2 regions of the Burkholderia ambifaria AMMD genome follow, and region 2 is predicted to be linked to the other one. Evidence: predicted binding sites of a transcription regulator. Region 2 holds the regulator's gene; the other holds the start of a gene.
What was found. Region 2 encodes FliA, which starts transcription of late flagellar genes. Its sites were predicted from a motif close to CTAAAGTTTNNNNNNNNNNNGCCGNTA; they were not measured.
Positions count from the first base shown of each region.

Region 1: flgK (flagellar hook-associated protein FlgK) is a predicted target of FliA. The motif match lies at 3,192-3,218, and genes of this name have one in related genera.

Region 1 covers NC_008390.1:3,374,133-3,384,572, reverse strand. Annotated here, with positions in the region: gene BAMB_RS15470 (flagellar basal body P-ring protein FlgI) at 1-1,122, shown strand, start outside; gene flgJ (flagellar assembly peptidoglycan hydrolase FlgJ) at 1,123-2,115, shown strand; gene BAMB_RS15460 (flagellar brake protein) at 2,327-3,082, shown strand; gene flgK (flagellar hook-associated protein FlgK) at 3,275-5,272, shown strand; gene flgL (flagellar hook-associated protein FlgL) at 5,295-6,536, shown strand; gene BAMB_RS15445 (solute carrier family 23 protein) at 6,862-8,166, shown strand; gene BAMB_RS15440 (transcriptional regulator GcvA) at 8,207-9,091, opposite strand; gene BAMB_RS15435 (chromate transporter) at 9,187-9,801, shown strand; gene BAMB_RS15430 (chromate transporter) at 9,798-10,325, shown strand; gene BAMB_RS15425 (hypothetical protein) at 10,374-10,440, opposite strand, start outside.
Region 2 covers NC_008390.1:210,996-221,435, forward strand. Annotated here, with positions in the region: gene BAMB_RS00895 (DUF3443 domain-containing protein) at 1-243, shown strand, start outside; gene BAMB_RS00900 (VOC family protein) at 411-908, shown strand; gene BAMB_RS00905 (DUF805 domain-containing protein) at 1,273-1,653, shown strand; gene flhB (flagellar biosynthesis protein FlhB) at 1,920-3,119, shown strand; gene flhA (flagellar biosynthesis protein FlhA) at 3,116-5,218, shown strand; gene flhF (flagellar biosynthesis GTPase FlhF) at 5,215-6,981, shown strand; gene BAMB_RS00925 (MinD/ParA family ATP-binding protein) at 6,974-7,792, shown strand; gene BAMB_RS00930 (RNA polymerase sigma factor FliA) at 7,807-8,541, shown strand; S-adenosyl-L-homocysteine riboswitch at 8,742-8,857, shown strand; gene ahcY (adenosylhomocysteinase) at 8,892-10,310, shown strand.

The DNA.
Region 1 (10,440 bases), 390 kb from region 2:
GCCGCCGCGCTCGTGCTGGCAGCCTGCGCGTTCGGCGCGCCGGGCGCGCATGCGGAACGCCTGAAGGATCTCGCGCAGATCCAGGGCGTGCGCGACAACCCGCTGATCGGCTATGGCCTCGTCGTCGGCCTCGACGGCACGGGCGACCAGACGATGCAGACGCCGTTCACGACGCAGACGCTCGCGAACATGCTCGCGAACCTCGGCATCTCGATCAACAATGGGTCGGCCAACGGCGGCCCGTCGTCGTTGAGCAACATGCAGCTGAAGAACGTCGCGGCCGTGATGGTGACCGCCACGCTGCCGCCGTTCGCGCGGCCGGGCGAGGCGCTCGACGTGACCGTGTCGTCGCTCGGCAACGCGAAGAGCCTGCGCGGCGGCACGCTGCTGCTCACGCCGCTCAAGGGCGCGGACGGGCAGGTGTATGCGCTCGCGCAGGGCAACATGGCGGTCGGCGGCGCGGGCGCGAGTGCGAACGGCAGCCGCGTCCAGGTGAACCAGCTCGCGGCCGGCCGGATCGTCGGCGGTGCGATCGTCGAGCGCGCGGTGCCGAACGCGATCGCGCAGATGAACGGCGTGCTGCAGCTGCAGCTGAACGACATGGACTACGGCACCGCGCAGCGGATCGTGTCCGCGGTCAATTCGAGCTTCGGCCCGGGCACCGCGACGGCGCTCGACGGCCGCACGATCCAGCTCGCCGCGCCGGCGGATTCCGCGCAGCAGGTCGCGTTCATGGCGCGCCTGCAGAACCTCGACGTGAGTCCGGACAAGGCCGCCGCGAAGGTCATCCTGAACGCGCGTACCGGCTCGATCGTGATGAACCAGATGGTGACGCTGCAAAGCTGCGCGGTCGCGCACGGCAACCTGTCGGTGGTCGTCAACACGCAGCCGGTGGTGTCGCAGCCCGGGCCGTTCTCGAACGGGCAGACGGTGGTCGCGCAGCAGTCGCAGATCCAGTTGAAGCAGGACAACGGGGCGCTCAAGATGGTGACGGCCGGCGCGAACCTCGCCGACGTCGTGAAGGCACTGAACTCGCTAGGCGCGACGCCGGCGGACCTGATGTCGATCCTGCAGGCGATGAAGGCGGCCGGCGCACTGCGCGCCGATCTTGAGGTGATCTAAATGGCAGCGAACCTTCCGGACGCGAACGATCTCACCCAGCGCTTCGCGCTCGACGTGCAGGGCTTCGATGCGCTGCGCGCGCAGGCGCGGCAGTCGCCGCAGGCCGGCGCGAAGGCGGTCGCCGGCCAGTTCGACGCGATGTTCACGCAGATGATGCTCAAGAGCATGCGCGACGCGACGCCCGACGGCGGGCTGCTCGATTCGCACACGTCGAAGATGTACACGTCGATGCTCGACCAGCAGCTCGCGCAGCAGATGTCAAAGCGCGGGATCGGCGTCGCCGACGCGCTGATGAAGCAGCTGATGCGCAACGCGGGGCAGGGCGGCGGCACGGCGGCCGACGTCGGCGCGGCCGGGCTGGGTGCGGCGGGCCTGGGCGCGGCCGGCGCCGGCACGTCGGGCAACGAAGGCAGCCTCGCCGCGATGAATGCGATGGCGCGGGCGTATGCGAACGCGGCGAACAACGGCGGCCTGGCCGGCGCGCGCGGCTACTCGGCCGGCAGCGCGCTCACGCCGCCGTTGAAGGGCGCGAGCGGCGTGCAGGACGCCGACGCGTTCGTCGACCGGCTCGCCGCGCCGGCGCAGGCGGCGAGCGCGAGCACCGGCATTCCGGCGCGCTTCATCGTCGGGCAGGCCGCGCTCGAATCGGGCTGGGGCAAGCGCGAGATCCGCGCGAGCGACGGCTCGACGAGCTACAACGTATTCGGCATCAAGGCGAACAAGGGCTGGACGGGCCGCACGGTGTCGGCGCTGACGACCGAGTACGTGAACGGCACGCCGCGGCGCGTCGTCGCGAAGTTCCGCGCGTACGATTCGTACGAGCATGCGATGACCGACTACGCGAACCTGCTGAAGAACAACCCGCGCTACGCGGGCGTGCTGAGCGCGAGCCGCAGCGTCGAGGGTTTCGCGCACGGGATGCAGAAGGCCGGCTACGCGACCGACCCGAATTACGCGAAGAAGCTGATCTCGATCATGCAGCAGATCGGCTGACGGGCAGCCCCCGTTCCGCCGCCTCTCGGACCGCGCCCGGCACCCCGCCGCGCGCGGTTTTCAACGTTTGCGCGAAAAATATCGGCAATTCGATCTAAACTTTCGGGGAGCACTGCCGCTAAGTGTGTGAGACCTGCTACCGGGCCCTGTTCTGGCCCGGTTTTACTGCGCACCGTTCGTCCGGGCGCCCTGACAAGAAAACCGGCTAGCCATGAATATCGAAACGTCGACCGATCCGAGCCTGGATGCGGGCCATTCCGGGCCTGACTACGCCCGCCGCAATCCGCTGGAGATCGGCGTGCAGCTGCGCAATCTCGTGAATCGCGGCGACTTCCTGACCGTCCAGTACCCGGGCGGCCAGCTCGTCACGCGCCTGCTCGAGGTCGACGTCGGCGCGCGCACGTTCACGTTCGACTGGGGCGCGCTGTCCGAGCAGAACGCCAGCATCCTCGCCGCGTCGCACTGCACGTTCTCGGCCGCGCCGGAGGGCGTGCGCGTCGAATTCACCACGAGCACGCCGCGCGAGACGCGCTACGAGGGGCTGCCCGCGTTCGTCGCCGATTTCCCCGACGTGCTGATGTGCATCCAGCGCCGCGAGTACTTCCGCGTCGATGCGCCGATCGTCGATCCGTTCCTCTGCCGCGGCACGCTGCCGGACGGCGAGAGCTTCGTGTTCGAGGTGCATAACCTGTCGCTCGGCGGCGTCGGCTTGCGCACGGCCGACGAGCGCGTCGAGGCGCTCGAGGTCGGCACGCTGCTGCCGGACGTCGAGCTCGAGCTGACCGGCCACGGCAAGCTGTCGCTCGAGCTGCGCCTCGTGTCGCAGCGTTCGACGCAGATGCCGAACGGTTCGCGGCGCTACCAGCTCGGCTTTCGCTTCATGTCGCTGCCGGGCAGCGCGGAGAATACGCTGCAGCGCCTGATCACGCAGCTCGAGATGAAGCGCCGCTCGCTCGCGCGGGCCTGACGTACCCCCTCGCGGCCCCGCTCGGGGCCGCCTTCGCAGCGGCGCCGGCAGCGTCCGCCGCGGCCCTCAACCGGCGACGCGCGAGCGCGCGCCGCGCGTGCATTTTTTCCTCAATTTTTCCGATCCGCGGCCGTTATACCGGGAGTCACGCAACCCGGCGGCCGCAGCGCGGCCGGCTCATCAGGATCGCGCATGTCCAACACACTCATGAACCTCGGCGTCAGCGGCCTCAATGCCGCGCTCTGGGGCCTCACGACGACCGGTCAGAACATCAGCAATGCCGCGACGCCCGGCTATTCGGTCGAGCGCCCCGTCTATGCCGAGGCAAGCGGCCAGTACACGTCGAGCGGCTACATGCCGCAGGGCGTGAACACCGTCACCGTGCAGCGGCAGTACAGCCAGTACCTGAGCGACCAGTTGAACAGCGCGCAGTCGCAGGGCGGCGCGCTGTCGACGTGGTATTCGCTCGTCGCGCAGCTGAACAACTACGTCGGCAGCCCGACGGCCGGCATCTCGACCGCGATCACCGGCTATTTCACCGGGCTGCAGAACGTCGCGAACAATGCGTCCGATCCGTCGGTGCGGCAGACCGCGATCAGCAACGCGCAGGTGCTCGCCGATCAACTCAAGGCGGCCGGCCAGCAGTACGACGCGCTGCGCCAGAGCGTGAACACGCAGCTCACCAGCACCGTGTCGCAGATCAACACGTACACGTCGCAGATCGCGCAACTGAACCAGCAGATCGCGGCGGCGAGCAGCCAGGGGCAGCCGCCCAACCAGCTGATGGACCAGCGCGACCTCGCGGTGTCGAACCTGTCGAGCCTCGCCGGCGTGCAGGTCGTGCGCAACGACAGCGGCTACAGCGTGTTCCTCGCGGGCGGCCAGCCGCTCGTCGTCGCCGACAAGAGCTACCAGCTCGCGACGGTCACGTCGCCGTCCGATCCGAGCGAGCTGACCGTCGTGTCGCAAGGCATCGCCGGCGCGAACCCGCCGGGCCCGAACCAGGCGCTGCCGGACACGTCGCTGTCGGGCGGCACGCTCGGCGGCCTGCTCGCGTTCCGCAGCCAGACGCTCGACCCCGCGCAGGCGCAGCTCGGCGCGCTCGCCACCAGCTTCGCCGCGCAGGTCAACGGGCAGAACGCGCTCGGCATCGACCTGTCGGGCAAGCCGGGCGGCAACCTGTTCGCGGTGGCGAACCCGGCCGTCTATTCGAACCAGGGCAATACCGGCACCGCGTCGCTTTCCGTCTCGTTCGCCAACGCCGCGCAGCCGACCACGAGCGATTACACGCTGTCGTACGACGGCACCAACTACACGCTGACCGACCGCGCGAGCGGGTCGGTGGTCGGCCAGTCGACGTCGATGCCGGCGTCGATCGGCGGGCTGGCCTTCTCGTTCGCGTCGGGCTCGATGAATGCCGGCGACCAGTTCACCGTGCTGCCGACGCGCGGCGCGCTGAACGGCTTCGGCCTCGCGACGACGAGCGGTTCGGCGATCGCGGCCGCGTCGCCGGTGGTCGCGGCGGCGTCGAGCACCAACCTCGGCACGGGCAAGATCGCGCAGGGCGCGGTGAGCGCCGGCTACCAGGTCCCGACCACGCCGACCAAGCTCACCTACGACGCGGCGTCGAAGTCGCTGTCGGGCTTCCAGGCCGGCACCACGGTGACGATCGCGGGCACGCCGCCCACCTCGGTGACGATCACGAGCCCGACCGACAGCGTGCCGTACGACGCGACGGCCGGCGCGAAGCTGACGATCACGAGCACCACACAGCCGGCGCCGGCGGGCGTGATGAACGGCGTGACCGTCACGCTGTCCGGCGCGCCGTCCGACGGCGACTCCTTCACGATCGGACCGTACGCGGGCGGCACGAGCGACGGCTCCAACGCGCTCGCGCTGTCGCAGCTCGTCACCGCGAAGTCGCTCGGCGGCGGCACGACGACGCTGACCGGCGCATATGCGAAGTACGTGAACGCGATCGGCAACACGGCGAGCCAGCTGAAGTCGTCGAGCGCCGCGCAGACCTCGCTGGTCGGCCAGATCACGACCGCGCAGCAGTCGGTGTCGGGCGTGAACCAGAACGAGGAAGCGGCGAACCTGATGCAGTACCAGCAGCTTTACCAGGCGAACGCGAAGGTGATCCAGACGGCGGCGACGCTGTTCCAGACCGTGCTCGGCCTGTTCAACTGACCGGATTCGAGGAATAGAAGCGATGCGAATTTCCAGCGCCCAGTTCTTTCAGCTGAACGTTTCCCAGATGAACGATCAGCAGGCGCAGCTCGCGCAGCTGTACCAGCAGATCGCGAGCGGCGTGAGCCTGCAGACGCCGGCCGACAACCCGGTCGGCGCGGCGCAGGCCGTGCAGCTGTCGATGACGTCGGCGACGCTGTCGCAGTACGCGACCAACCAGACCGCGGCGCTCGCGTCGCTGCAGGCCGAGGATCAAGCGCTGCAAAGCGTGAGCGGCGTGCTGACCGGCGTGCAGACGCTCGTCGTGCGCGCCGGCGACGGCTCGCTCGCCGACAGCGACCGCTCGGCGCTCGCGACGCAGCTGCAAGGCTATCGCGACCAGCTGATGACGCTCGCGAACTCGAACGACGGGGCCGGCAACTACCTGTTCGCCGGCCTGAACAATTCGTCGGCGCCGTTTACCAGCAGCCCGAACGGCAGCGTCAGCTACGTCGGCGACTCGGGCACGCGCCAGGTGCAGATCGGCGATTCGAGCAGCGTGGCGCAGGGCGACACCGGTTCGGCGGTGTTCATGTCGGTGCCGTCGCTCGGCAGCGCCCCGGTGCCGTCGGCCGGCGCCGCCAACACGGGCACCGGCACGATCACCGCGGTGACCGTCACGACCCCGTCGGCCGCGACCAACGGCCATCAGTTCTCGATCGCGTTCGGCGGCACGCCCGCCGCGCCGACCTACACGGTGACCGACAACTCGGCCAAGCCGCCGACCACCACGCCCGCGCAGGCGTACACGGCGGGCGCGTCGATCGCGCTCGGCGGCGGGATGACGGTGGCGGTGTCGGGCACGCCGGCTGCCGGCGACACGTTCGCCGTGACGCCCGGCCCGCAGGCGAGCGGCGGCGCGGACATATTCTCGACGCTCGACTCGATGATCTCGGCGCTGAAGACGCCCGTGACCGGCAACCCCGTTGCCGCCGCGGCGCTGTCGAACGCGCTGATGACGGGCTCGATCAAGGTCGGCAACACGATGCGCAACGTGACGACGATCCAGGCGTCGGTCGGCGGCCGCGAGCAGGAGGTCAAGGCGATGCAGGCGGTCAACCAGACCGCGTCGCTGCAGACGACCAGCAACCTGACCGACCTGACCAGCACCAACATGACGACGACGATCAGCCAGTATCTGCAGGTGCAGAACGCGCTGACCGGTGCGCAGAAGGCCTACGTGCAGCTGCAGAACCTGTCGCTGTTCCAGTACATCAATCCGTGATGTCCACGGCGCCCGCTGCGATGTGAGCGCACGCTTACGTCGCAGCGGGCCACGGCTCACGGCTTACGGCTTACGGCTCACGGCTCACGGCTTACGGCTTACGGCTTACGGCTTACGGCTTACGGCTTACGGCTTACGGCTGCGGCTGCGGCTGCGGCCGGCCGGCGCGTGCGATCGCGCGGGGCCCGTTCGCCGCTCCTCCCGGCGCGGCCGTCGCACCGGCGGTTCGCGCTTGCCAGCCCCATTTCCGCTCCGTAAACTCGCGCCAGATTTCCAGACCGGCGCACCGTCCGCAGCCGGCGTTCGACAGGAGCCCTTTTTCCCCATGTCCGATTCCTACTTCCCGCGCTGGCGGGTGCAATCGACCGGCGCGTCGCGCGTGGTCGGCCCCGACGAACGCCTCGCGTGGCCGCAGATGGTCGCGATGGGCGTGCAGCACGTCGTCGCGATGTTCGGCTCGACCGTGCTCGCGCCGCTGCTGATGGGCTTCGACCCGAACCTGTGTATCTTCATGTCGGGCATCGGCACGCTGCTGTTCTTCGTGCTGGTCGGCGGCCGCGTGCCGAGCTACCTCGGCTCGAGCTTCGCGTTCATCGGCCTCGTGATCGCGGTGACGGGGTACGGCGGCAGCGGCCCGAACCCGAACATCGCGGTCGCGCTCGGCGGGATCGTCGCGTGCGGCGTCGTGTACGTCGCGCTCGGCGCGCTGGTGCAGGCGATCGGCACGCGCTGGATCGAGACGCTGATGCCGCCCGTCGTCACCGGCGCGGTGGTCGCGGTGATCGGGCTGAACCTCGCGCCGATCGCGGTCAAGGGCGTGTCGGCTTCGACGTTCGACTCGGTGATGGCGCTCGTCACGGTGCTGTGCGTGGGCGGCGTCGCGGTGTTCGCGCGCGGGATGATGCAGCGCCTGCTGATCCTCGTCGGGCTCATGATCGCGTACGCGCTCTACGCGATCGCGACCAACGCGATGGGCCTCGGCAAGCCGATCGATTTCTCGATCGTCGCGCATGCCGCGTGGTTCGGCGTGCCGGCTTTCCGGGCGCCCGTGTTCGATCCGCACGCGATGCTGATGCTCGCGCCGATCGCGGTGATCCTCGTCGCCGAGAACCTCGGCCACATCAAGGCCGTCAGCGCGATGACGGGCCACAACCTCGACCGCTACGTCGGCCGCGCGTTCATCGGCGACGGGCTCGCGACGATCGTGTCGGGCAGCGTCGGCGGCACGGGCGTGACCACCTACGCGGAGAACATCGGCGTGATGGCCGTCACGCGGATCTATTCGACGCTGGTGTTCGCGGTCGCCGCGCTGATCGCGATCGGGCTGGGCTTCTCGCCGAAGTTCGGCGCGGTGATCCAGACGATTCCGGGCCCGGTGCTCGGCGGCGTGTCGATCGTCGTGTTCGGGCTGATCGCGGTGACGGGCGCGCGGATCTGGGTCGTCAACAAGGTCGACTTCTCCGACAACCGCAACCTGATCGTCGCGGCCGTCACGCTGGTGCTCGGCGCCGGCGACTTCTCGCTGAAGTTCGGCGGCTTCGGGCTCGGCGGGATCGGCACCGCGACGTTCGGCGCGATCATCCTGTACGCGATCCTGCGCAAGGAAAAGGAACCGGGGCCGGTGGTTTGATTGGGGGGCGGGCGGTGCAATGCCGCCCGCCGGTGCGTCCTTACGCGCCGGTGTTCGACTGCGCCTGCAGCCACGCACAGAACTGCGCGACGAGCGGATCGTCCGCCGGCGCGCGCGGCGCGATCCACCAATAGCTGCGCGTCGCGATGCGCGGCCCGTCGAGCGGCATCACCAGGCGCCCGCTCGCGAGTTCGTCGTCGATCAGCGGCAGCGGCCCGAGCGCGACACCCAGCCCGTCGACGGCCGCCTGCAGCGCCAGGTAGAAGTGGTCGAACGACTGCCGCTTGCGCCCCTTCGGCGTCACGCCGGCCGCCGCGAACCAGTCGCGCCAGCCTTCCGGCCGCGTATCCGAATGCAGCAGCACGTGCCGGGCGAGATCGTCCGCGCGGGTGATCGGCGCGCGCTTGAGCAGCGCGGGGCTGCAGACCGGAATCACGCTTTCGTCGAGGAAGTGGCCGCTCGTGCAGTTCGGCCAGTGGCCGGGGCCGCGGCGGATTGCGACGTCGAAGCCGTCGAGCGCGTCGAGCGGCGCGTTCGACGTGGACAGCTTCAGTTCGACGTTCGGCACGTCGCGCTGGAACCGCGACAGGCGCGGCAGCAGCCATTTCATCGCGAAGGTGGGCAGCGCATTGATGCGCAGCACGCGCGCGGCACCCGTGTTGCGCAACTGCTCGGTGGCGAGCGCGATGCTGTCGAACGCGGCGCGCACGGTGTCCAGATAACGGCGGCCTTCGTCGGTGAGCCTCACGCGCTTGCCGTAGCGATGGAACACCGGCTTGCCGAGCCACGCCTCGAAGCCGGCGATCTGCCGGCTGATGGCACCGTGAGTCACATGCAGCTCGTCGCCGGCGGCGCTGAAGCTTTCGTGTCGGGCCGCTGCTTCAAAGGCCCGAAGCGCGGAAAAGGGCGGGAGATCGCGTGCCATGCTTGTGATTCTAGATCACAAGGCCCCGTCGATAAAATCGTTTTGCCGGCATTCCGAACGGCGGTAATCTCGGGGCACGTTTGATGAGGAGCCCCATGCAATCCGTTTCCCCGCCGCCCGCCGCGCCCTCGCGCCGCATCGGCCTCGCCGAGCTGTTCACCGGCTTCCTCTCGCTCGGCCTGATGTCGTTCGGCGGCGCGTTGCCGTTCGCGCGGCGCACGATCGTCGACGAGCGCAAATGGCTGTCCGCCGACGAATTCACCGATCTGCTCGGCCTCTGCCAGTTCCTGCCGGGCGGCAACGTGATCAACCTGTCGGTTGCCGTCGGCATGCGCTTTCGCGGCGTCGCGGGCGCGTTCGCCGGCATTCTCGGGCTGATCGCGGGCCCGACGCTCGTCGTCGTCGCGCTCGGCGTGCTGTATGCGAAGACGCAGGGCGATCCGCGCGTGCAGCACCTGTTCGGCGGGCTCGCCGCCGCGGCAGCGGGCCTGCTCGTCGCGATGGCCGTGAAGGTCGCGAAGCCGTTGCTGCGCGCGCCGCGCACGGCGGCAGGCATCGCGGCGCTCGCATTCGTCGCGATCGCGGTGCTGCGCGTTCCGCTGCTGACCACGATGCTGGTGCTGACGCCCGTCAGCATCTGGCTCGCGTCGCGGCGCCGCGATACACCGGCATCGCAACGCAGCGCCGCCCGCGACGGAGGCCGCTCATGAACGACACGCTGATCGCGATCGCGACGATCTTCAGCCAACTGTCGCTCCTGGCGTTCGGCGGCGGCAACACCATCCTGCCGGAAATGCAGCGGCAGGTGGTCGACGTCCATCACTGGATGAGCGCGCACGAGTTCACCGCGCTGTTCGCGCTCGCACAGGCCGCTCCCGGGCCGAACATGATGATCGTGTCGCTGGTCGGCTGGCATGTAGCCGGCTGGGCCGGGCTGCTGGTCGCGTCGATCGCGAAGTTCGGGCCGTCCTCGATCGTCACGGTGCTCGCGCTGCATGCATGGGAGCGCTTTCGCGACCGCCCGTGGCGCCGCTACGTGCAGCAGGGGCTGATGCCGGTCACGGCCGGGCTCGTCGCGGCCAGCGCGGTGCTGATCTCGGAAGCGTCGAATCGCACCGCGATCCAGTGGGGCATCACCGCCGCATGCGCGGTGCTCGCGTGGCGCACGCGCATTCATCCGTTGTGGCTGCTCGCGGCCGGCGCGCTGATCGGGCTCACCGGCATCGGTCAGTGAGCGGAAGCCGATCGGCGGCGGCCGACCGATGCCGGGCGTGACCGAACGCTACGGCGACGCCGGCCGGTCGCTGTTCACGAGGCCGAGCAGCCGGCCGCGCTCGCCGCCGACGTCC
Region 2 (10,440 bases):
TCGACCACCTATACGGCGACGCTGACCGGCAGGAACGGTGCGTCGGGCGGCGTGTCGATGCCCGTCGTGAACGCCGATGCGGTGTTCGCGAACGCGTCGACGTTCGCGTTCAACGACATCGCCGGCCCGTTCGGCGTGGCCGGCTGGCTTGATCTCGGCATGCCGCACTTCTACGGCAAGACGATCTACTTCGGGATGGACAAGACGTCGACCGGCGGACAGCAGCCTTACGTCGCGTTCTGAACGCGCACGAACGGCGGCAGCAAGCGGGGGGGCGAGCGATCGCCCCCTTTTTTCATCCCGCCGGCCGTGGCGGGCGGACTACGTACCGGGCGGCCGCGCCGCGCCGGCATAGCGCCTACGATATAAGACCGGCATTGGTGCCGGCACGACATCGAGGAGACAGCGCCATGAGTCAGCGCATTCAACGCATCACGCCGTTTCTGTGGTTCGACCAGGACGCGGAGGCGGCCGCCCGCTTCTACGTGTCGGTGTTCGACGACGCGCGCATCCTGCACGTCGCCCGCTACGGCAAATCCGGCGCGCAGGCGTCGGGCCAGGCCGAGGGCACGGTAATGACGGTGTCGTTCGAACTCGACGGGCAGGCGTTTCTCGCGCTCAACGGCGGCCCGGTGTTTCCGCTCACGCCGGCCGTGTCGTTCGTCGTCAATTGCCGCGACCAGCAGGAGATCGACCGCTACTGGGCGGCGCTGGCCGAAGGCGGCGACGAGCGCGCGCAGCAGTGCGGGTGGCTACGCGACCGCTTCGGCGTGTCGTGGCAGGTGGTGCCCGTGCAGATGGCCGAGCTGATGACGGGCGACCCGGCACGCGCCGAACGCGTGATGGCGCAGGTAATGAAGATGAAGAAGCTCGATCTCGATGCGTTGCAGCAGGCGGCGGCCGGCTAGCGCGAATGCCGGCCGGGAGGCGGTATTTTCGATGCGGGCATGCGATGCACGAAGCGATTCCCGGCCGGCCGGTAAATCGGTCGCCATCTGACCGGCGGTTGGATTATCGACCATGATCCGTTTCATCATGGCGTAATCAATTCATTGATTATCCGGCTGATCTTTTTGTTGGGGCGTTGCGATTATAAAAATGGCGTGACATGCACGCGGCGGTCCGACGCGTCGTTTCTGTGGCCGCTCCGGGGCCGTGAAGGCGTCACCACGGCGATCGTCACGCGAAAAGAGATGCGACGTGTCGAAATTCAAACTTATAATGCCCCCGTTGTTTCCGGGGTCGTCGATTAAAAAACAGGAGGGCAATAAGATGAATTTCACCGAAGCCATTCGTTCCGTATTCAATCAGTATGCGAAATTCGAAGGCCGCGCACGCCGCGCCGAATACTGGTATTTCGCGCTGCTCACCGGCGTCGTGTCGATCGCCTGCCAGCTGCTCGCCGCCGCCGGCCGCGAAAGCGGCGCGGTTCCGCTGCTGCTGGCGATCGTCGCGCTGGTCGTGTCGCTCGCGCTCGTGCTGCCGAGCCTCGCGGTCACCGTGCGCCGCTTGCACGATACGGGCCGCTCCGGCTGGTTTCTGCTGATCGCGTTCATTCCGCTCATCGGCGGGATCCTGCTGCTCGTGTGGATGTGCTCGCGCGGCACGAACGGGCCGAACCGTTTCGGCACGGATCCGATTCCGGCAATCTGAGCGCCGCCCGCCCCGACGCGCGGCCGTCGCGTCGGGGCGGGGCGATAGTTCACCTCCTCCGCTTCACCACACCCCCCCGCACACGCGTTTCCCCCACCATCCTCCCCCCGCCACACCCACCCGCCGCCTCTCCCCGCACCCGCCTTGCCCGATTCCCCGAAATACCCCCCTTTCCCGGCTTTGCTCGACCGATCGGCGTTTGACCCGCGCATGAATAATCGGTGTCACTGGAAAGCGGCATTTCGCCGTACCCGACTGGAGGCCACGTGGCAGACGAGAGCGATCTCGACAGAACCGAAGCCGCCACTCCGAGGCGCCGCGAAAAGGCGCGCGAGGAGGGGCAGGTCGCGCGTTCGCGCGAGCTGGCTTCGTTCGCGCTGCTCGCGGCCGGGTTCTATGGCGCGTGGCTGCTCGCGGCTCCGTCGGGCGCCCATCTCCAGGCCATGCTGCGCGGCGCGTTCGCGTTCGATCGCGCCACCGCGTTCGACACGCACCGGATGCTGTCGGCGGCCGGCAGCGCGAGCATCGAAGGGCTCGCCGCGCTGCTGCCGATCCTCGCGCTCACCGGCCTTGCCGCGCTGCTCGCGCCGATGGCGCTCGGCGGCTGGCTGATCTCGCAGAAGACCTTCGAGCTGAAGTTCGACCGCCTGAACCCGATCTCGGGCCTCGGCCGCATCTTCTCGATCCAGGGGCCGATCCAGCTCGCGATGTCGCTCGCGAAGACGCTGGTCGTCGGCGGGATCGGCGGCATCGCGATCTGGCGCAGCAAGGACGAGCTGCTCGGTCTCGCGACCCAGCCGCTCGGCTCGGCGGTTGCCGATGCGATGCATCTGGTCGCCGTGTGCTGCGGCACGACGGTCGCCGGGATGCTGGTGGTCGCCGCGCTCGACGTGCCTTACCAAATCTGGCAGTACAACAAGAAGTTGCGCATGACGAAGGAAGAAGTGAAGCGCGAGCATCGCGAGAACGAGGGCGATCCGCACGTGAAGGGCCGCATCCGCCAGCAGCAGCGCGCGATCGCGCGGCGCCGGATGATGGCCGCCGTGCCGAAGGCCGACGTGGTCGTCACGAACCCGACGCACTTCGCCGTCGCGCTGCAATACACGGACGGCGAGATGCGCGCGCCGAAGGTCGTCGCGAAGGGCGTGAACCTCGTCGCCGCGCGCATCCGAGAACTCGCGGCCGAGCACAACGTGCCGCTGCTCGAAGCGCCGCCGCTCGCGCGTGCGCTGTATCACAACGTCGAAATCGAACGCGAGATTCCCGGCTCGCTGTACTCGGCCGTCGCCGAGGTGCTCGCATGGGTGTACCAGCTGCGGCGCTTCCGCTCGGAAGGCGGCGCGTTCCCGGCCGCGCCGGTCGATCTCGAGGTGCCGGCCGACCTCGACAAGGGGACGTCGGTATCGGCCGACGACGCGCGTGAAGAAGCCGAGGACACGCTCGGCACGCAAGGGAACGCAGCATGAGCACCCCGACCACCGGCCTGTTCGCCAAACGCACGAACCCGTTCGCGGGCGCCAACCTGCGCGGGCTCGCGGGCCCCATCCTCATCTGCATGATCTTGGGGATGATGATCCTGCCGCTGCCACCGCTGCTGCTGGATCTGCTGTTCACCTTCAACATCGCGCTGTCGGTGATGGTGCTGCTCGTCAGCATGTACACGATGAAGCCGCTCGACTTCGCGGCGTTCCCGAGCGTGCTGCTGTTCTCGACGCTGTTGCGCCTGTCGCTGAACGTCGCGTCGACGCGCGTCGTGCTGCTCGAGGGCCACACCGGCCCCGACGCGGCCGGCCAGGTGATCGAGGCGTTCGGCCACTTTCTCGTCGGCGGCAACTTCGCGGTCGGCATCGTCGTGTTCGTGATCCTGATGATCATTAACTTCATGGTGATCACGAAGGGCGCGGGGCGGATCGCCGAAGTGTCCGCGCGCTTCACGCTCGACGCGATGCCCGGCAAGCAGATGGCAATCGACGCCGACCTGAACGCGGGCCTCATCAACGAAGAGCAGGCCCGCAAGCGCCGCCTGGCCGTGTCGCAGGAAGCCGAGTTCTACGGGTCGATGGACGGCGCGTCGAAGTTCGTGCGCGGCGACGCGATCGCGGGCCTCATCATCATGGCGATCAACGTGATCGGCGGGCTGATCGTCGGGATGGTGCAGCACGACATGAGCTTCGCGGCGGCCGGCACCAACTACACGCTGCTGACGATCGGCGACGGCCTCGTCGCGCAGATCCCGTCGCTCGTGATCTCGACGGCGGCCGGCGTGATCGTGTCGCGCGTGGCGACCGACGAGGACATCGGCACGCAGATCACCGGCCAGCTGTTCACGAACCCGCGCGTGCTGAACATCACCGGCGCGATCATCGTGCTGATGGGGCTGATCCCGGGCATGCCGCACTTCGCGTTCCTCGCGCTCGGCGCCGGCGCGATCTGGCTGGCCCGCACGCAGAGCCGCCGCGCGGCGGCCCGCCTTGCCGCCGGTGACGTGACCGAGGTCGCGCCGCCCGCCGCGTTGCCGGGCGACAGCCACGAGGCGACCTGGGACGACGTGCAGCTGATCGACCCGCTCGGCCTCGAAGTCGGCTACCGGCTGATTCCGCTCGTCGACAAGAACAGCGATGGCGAGCTGCTCAAGCGCATCAAGAGCATCCGCAAGAAATTCGCGCAGGAAATCGGCTTCCTGCCGCCGGTGATCCATATCCGCGACAACCTCGAACTGCGGCCGAACGCGTACCGGATCGCGCTGAAGGGCGTGGAGATCGGCGCGGGCGAAGTGTTCCCGGGCCAGTGGCTCGCGATCAACCCGGGCCAGGTGACGGCCGCGCTGCCGGGCGCCGCGACGCAGGACCCGGCGTTCGGGCTGCCGGCCGTGTGGATCGACGTCGCGATGCGCGAGCAGGCGCAGGTGTACGGCTATACGGTGGTCGATGCGAGCACGGTCGTCGCGACGCACCTGAACCATCTGGTCGTCCAGCACGCGGCCGAACTGCTCGGCCGCCAGGAAGTGCAGGCGCTCGTCGAGCGCACCGGCAAGGATGCGCCGTCGCTCGTCGAGGACCTCGTGCCGAAGACGATCTCGCTCACGACCCTGCAGAAAGTGCTGCAGAACCTGCTCGAGGAAGGCGTGCCGATCCGCGACATGCGCACGATCCTCGAGGCCGTGTCCGAACACGCCGGCCGCGGCGACGCGTACGAGATCACCGCCGCGGTGCGGCTGTCGCTCGGCCGCGCGATCACGCAGCAGTGGTATCCGGGCGCGGGCGAGATGCAGGTGATGGGCCTCGATTCGAATCTCGAGCGCGTGCTGTCGCAGGCGCTCTCCACCGGCGCGAACCCGGGCCTCGAGCCCGGCCTCGCGCACAACCTTCTGACCGGCACGCAACAGGCGATGCTGCGTCAACAGAATCTCGGGCTGCCGCCCGTGCTGCTGGTGCAGCACGCGCTGCGCGCGATGCTCGCGCGTTTCCTGCGCCGCAGCCTGCCGCAACTGAAAGTGCTGTCGTACGCCGAAGTGCCGGACACACGCACGATCAAAGTCGTTAACGTCATCGGGGGTTCCGCTTGAACATTCGCAAATTCACTGGCGCGACCAGCCGCGACGCGCTTCGCCTCGTGCGAGAGGCCCTGGGCGCCGACGCCGTCGTGCTGTCGAACCGCACGCTCGATGACGGCAGCGTCGAAATCGTCGCACTCGCCGACTCGGACCTCGCCGCGGTCACGCCGCCGGCCGCCGCGCGCCCGCGCACCGTCGCGTCGCGCACACCGGAATCCGTGCCGGCCGCGGCCGTGCCCGGCATCGTGTCGCGCCCCGGCGCCGCGCTTGCGCGCCCGGCCGTGAATCCGTATGCAGCCGGCGACGGCGGGCTGCCGGACGTGTTCTCGTCGGTGTTCGGCGCAAGCGCCGAAGCGACGGAACCGGCCGCGCAACCGGCCGCCTTCGATGCGGACTCGCCCGCAACGGACGCGGCAGCGGCGTCGCCGGCTGCGCCCGCTGGCGGCGCTCAGGCCGCGTCGTCCGAACCCGCGCCGTGGCTCGTCGAGCACGCGAAGCGCCTGACGCAGCAGCGCGAAGCGCTGATCGCCCGCGCGCAGGCGGCATCGGCCGCGCCGCAGGCACCGGCGCCGGCCCGCATGCAGCAGGACGCGGCAGCCGCGACGCCGGCCGGCTGGGCGCGCGACATCGTGCGCAACGCCGAACGCCGGATGCCGTCCGCGGCCGCCGCCGTCCGCGCGAGCGAAACGAATGAAACGAACACCGCGAAGCCGGCCGAACGCACGCGCCTGTCGGCCGAAGCGGCCGCCGTAGTAGCCGACGCGGTGAAGGCGCGCATCGAGAGCATCGTCAACGACACGGTGATGCACGAGCTCGGCGCGATGCGCGGGATGATGGAAGAGCAGTTCGACAGCCTGATGTGGCACGACCGCCAGCGCCGCAGCCCGGTGCACGGCGCGCTGACCAAGCACCTGTTCTCGGCCGGCTTCTCCGCGCAGCTGGTGCGCATGATGGTCGACAACCTGCCGTCCGGCGACGGCGCGCAGACCTTCGAGCAGGCCGCCGAATGGGCGCAGTCGGTGCTCGCGGCGAACCTGCCGGTGCTCGAGAACGAAGACGCGCTGATGGAGCGCGGCGGCGTGTTCGCGCTGATGGGGCCGACCGGTGTCGGCAAGACGACCACCACCGCGAAGCTCGCGGCGCGCTGCGTGATGCGCTTCGGCGCGAGCAAGGTCGCGCTGCTGACCACCGACAGCTACCGGATCGGCGGCCATGAGCAGCTGCGCATCTTCGGCAAGATCCTCGGCGTGCCCGTGCACGCGGTGAAGGATGCCGGCGACCTCGAGCTCGCGCTGTCCGAGCTGCGCAACAAGCACATCGTGCTGATCGACACGATCGGCATGAGCCAGCGCGATCGCGCGCTGTCCGACCAGATCGCGATGCTGCACGGCGCGAACGCGCCGGTGCAGCGCCTGCTGCTGCTCAACGCGACGAGCCACGGCGACACGCTCAACGAGGTCGTCCAGGCCTACCGCAGCGCGGCCGAATATCCGGATCTCGCCGGCTGCATCCTGACGAAGCTCGACGAGGCGACCCACCTCGGCGGCGTGCTCGACACCGTGATCCGCTACAAGCTGCCCATTCATTACGTGTCGACCGGCCAGAAGGTGCCGGAGAACCTGTACGTTGCTTCGACCAAATTCCTGCTGAAAAGCGCGTTCTGTGTGCCGCGCGACGGTTCGCCCTTCGTGCCCGAGGACGAGGACATGCCGACGCTGCTTTCCGCACTGACCGCCCGTTCCACCGCCGATCTGCACGAGGTGCGATTTGGATAAACGGATCATCGACCAGGCAGAAGGGCTGCGGCGCCTGCTGGCCGGACGCGCGTCGCGCATCGTCGCGGTGACGGGCGGGCCGGCGGGCGTCGGCTGCACGACCACCGTCGTGAACGTCGCGGCGGCGCTGGCCGCGCTCGGCAAGGACGTGCTCGTCGTCGACGAGCGTGCCGACGTGCATTCGGCCTCGGCGACGCTGGCGGGCGCATGGCTGCGCGACGGCGAACGCACGCGCGTCGCCGCCGGGTTCAGCCTGTGCGCGGCCACGGGGCTCGCGCGCGACGGCTACAGCGACACGCAGCTGAGCGACTTCATCGACGGTCAGGCGGACATCGTGCTGGTCGACGCACAGCTCGGCGCGGATGGCGCGTTCTCGGCGCTCGCGCGCGAGGCGCACGACGTGCTGATCGTCACGCGGGTGGCCGCGCAGGCGATCACCGAGGCGTACGCGTGCATGAAACGGCTGCATTTTGCGCACGCGGTCGCGCAGTTCCGCGTGCTGACCAATCACGTCGGCAGCCACGCCGACGCCAGGACCGCCTTCGACAACCTCGCGGGCGTCGCGAGCCGCTACCTGACGGTGTCGATCGCCGACGCCGGCTGCGTGAGCGCCGATCCGCTCGCCGAGCATGCGCGCGACCTGATGCATACGGTGGTCGACGCGTTCCCGTCGTCGGCGGCCGCGCGCGATTACCGGCAGATTGCCGCCGATTTGCTGTACTGGCCGATGCGCCCGAGCTCGGGTGCGGGGCGTGCCGTGCATGCGGGCGGCAAGCCGTCGTACGAGGCGGGAGCGGCCCACGCCGCGTGAGGAAGGAGAGAGCCATGATGTACAACGCTCAAGGCAAGATGACCCAGGCCGACGTGCTCGCGCAATACGCGCCGCTCGTGCGGCGCCTGGGGCTGCAGCTCGTCGCGAAGATGCCGGCGAGCGTCGACCTCGACGACCTGATCCAGGCCGGCATGATCGGGCTGATGGACGCGGCCGGCCGCTACAAGGAAGACCAGGGCGCGCAGTTCGAGACCTACGCGACGCAGCGTATCCGCGGCGCGATGCTCGACGAGCTGCGCAGCAACGACTGGCTGCCGCGCAGCCTGCGCAAGACCTCGCGCGAGGTCGAGTACGCGGTGCACCAGGTCGAGCAGCAGCTCGGCCGCTCGGCGAGCGAGACCGAGATCGCGGAGCACCTGAAGATGCCGCTCGACGAATACCAGGGGATGCTGCAGGACCTGCACGGCAGCCAGCTCATCTACTACGAGGATTTCGACCGCGCGGCCGACGACGAGCCGTTTCTCGACCGCTATCGCGTCGATCACGCCGATCCGCTGTCGGCGCTGCTCGACGACCACCTGCGCGAGGCGCTCGTCGACGCGATCGACCGGCTGCCCGAGCGCGAGAAGCTGCTGATGTCGCTGTACTACGAGCGCGGGCTGAACTTGCGCGAGATCGGCGCGGTGCTCGAGGTGAGCGAGTCGCGCGTGTGCCAGCTGCACAGCCAGGCCGTCGCACGCCTGCGCGCGCGGTTGCGCGAACAGGCGTGGGTCGGCGCGGAGAATTGAACGTGCGGACGGCGGGGGCGCGGCGGGTCATTCGCCGGGCAGGTCTTCCATCGAAGGCGGTGCGCTCGATTGCCGCGCAATCCGCCCGCGCCCATCTCAGTCTCAATAAAAGGGCACGCTTCGGCCTGCGCGTCGCCGCATAGGCCATTCAACGGTCCGACACAAGAAATTTTCGTCGCGATTTGCTACAATCCCTCCCGTTTTCCGAGGAGCGTTGCGACGGACCTTCTGCGTCCGCCAGGCTCGGAAAGCTTCACCAAGCAGCCGTGCGGCGAGATTCGCGCCGGCCCCGCTTCCTGAACGGCGCTCACGTCACCAATTTCTAGAACTTTTTTAGAAAGGAGGGCGTGATGAACGCCATTATCGATTCGCAAGCTTCCAAGGATTACGTCGTCGCCGACATGGCGCTTGCCGGCTGGGGCCGCAAAGAACTGAACATCGCCGAGACCGAAATGCCCGGCCTCGTGCAGATCCGCGACGAATACAAGGCGCAGCAGCCGCTGAAGGGCGCGCGCATCGCGGGCTCGCTGCACATGACGATCCAGACCGGCGTGCTGATCGAGACGCTGAAGGCGCTCGGCGCCGATGTCCGCTGGGCGTCGTGCAACATCTTCTCGACCCAGGATCACGCCGCTGCCGCGATCGTCGAAGCCGGCACGCCGGTGTTCGCGTTCAAGGGCGAGTCGCTCGACGAATACTGGGAGTTCTCGCACCGCATCTTCGAATGGCCGAACGGCGAATTCGCGAACATGATCCTGGACGACGGCGGCGACGCAACGCTGCTGCTGATCCTCGGCGCGAAGGCCGAGAAGGACCGTTCGGTGATCGCGAAGCCGACCAACGAGGAAGAAGTCGCGCTGTACAAGTCGATCGCGAAGCACCTCGACGCCGACCCGACCTGGTACTCGACGCGCCTCGCGCACATCAAGGGCGTGACCGAAGAAACCACGACCGGCGTGCACCGCCTGTACCAGATGGAAAAGGACGGCCGCCTGCCGTTCCCGGCGTTCAACGTGAACGACTCGGTCACGAAGTCGAAGTTCGACAACCTGTACGGCTGCCGTGAATCGCTCGTCGACGGCATCAAGCGCGCGACCGACGTGATGATCGCGGGCAAGGTCGCGGTCGTCGCGGGCTACGGCGACGTGGGCAAGGGCTGCGCGCAGTCGCTGCGCGGCCTCGGCGCCACCGTGTGGATCACCGAAATCGATCCGATCTGCGCGCTGCAGGCGGCGATGGAAGGCTACCGCGTCGTGACGATGGAATACGCGGCCGACAAGGCCGACATCTTCGTGACGGCGACCGGCAACTACCACGTGATCAACCACGATCACATGAAGGCGATGCGCCACAACGCGATCGTCTGCAACATCGGTCACTTCGACTCGGAAATCGACGTCGCGTCGACCCGCCAGTACCAGTGGGAAAACATCAAGCCGCAGGTCGACCACATCATCTTTCCGGACGGCAAGCGCGTGATCCTGCTGGCCGAAGGCCGCCTGGTGAACCTCGGCTGCGCGACCGGCCACCCGTCGTTCGTGATGTCGAACTCGTTCGCGAACCAGACGCTCGCGCAGATCGAGCTGTTCGTGCGCGGCGCCGAGTACGAGAACAAGGTGTACGTGCTGCCGAAGCATCTCGATGAAAAGGTCGCGCGCCTGCACCTCGCGCGCATCGGCGCGAACCTGTCCGTGCTGACGGACGAGCAGGCTTCGTACATCGGCGTGCAGAAGGACGGCCCGTTCAAGCCGAACCACTACCGCTACTGATGCGCCGCCGCCGTGCCGCGCGCGTCCCGCTTCGGGCGCGCGCGACATCGCGGCATGGTGCCGGATCGCCGGCCGTCGCACCGTGCCCGCGGGCACGCGTGGCGGCCGGCGGCGGCCACTGACCGTACAG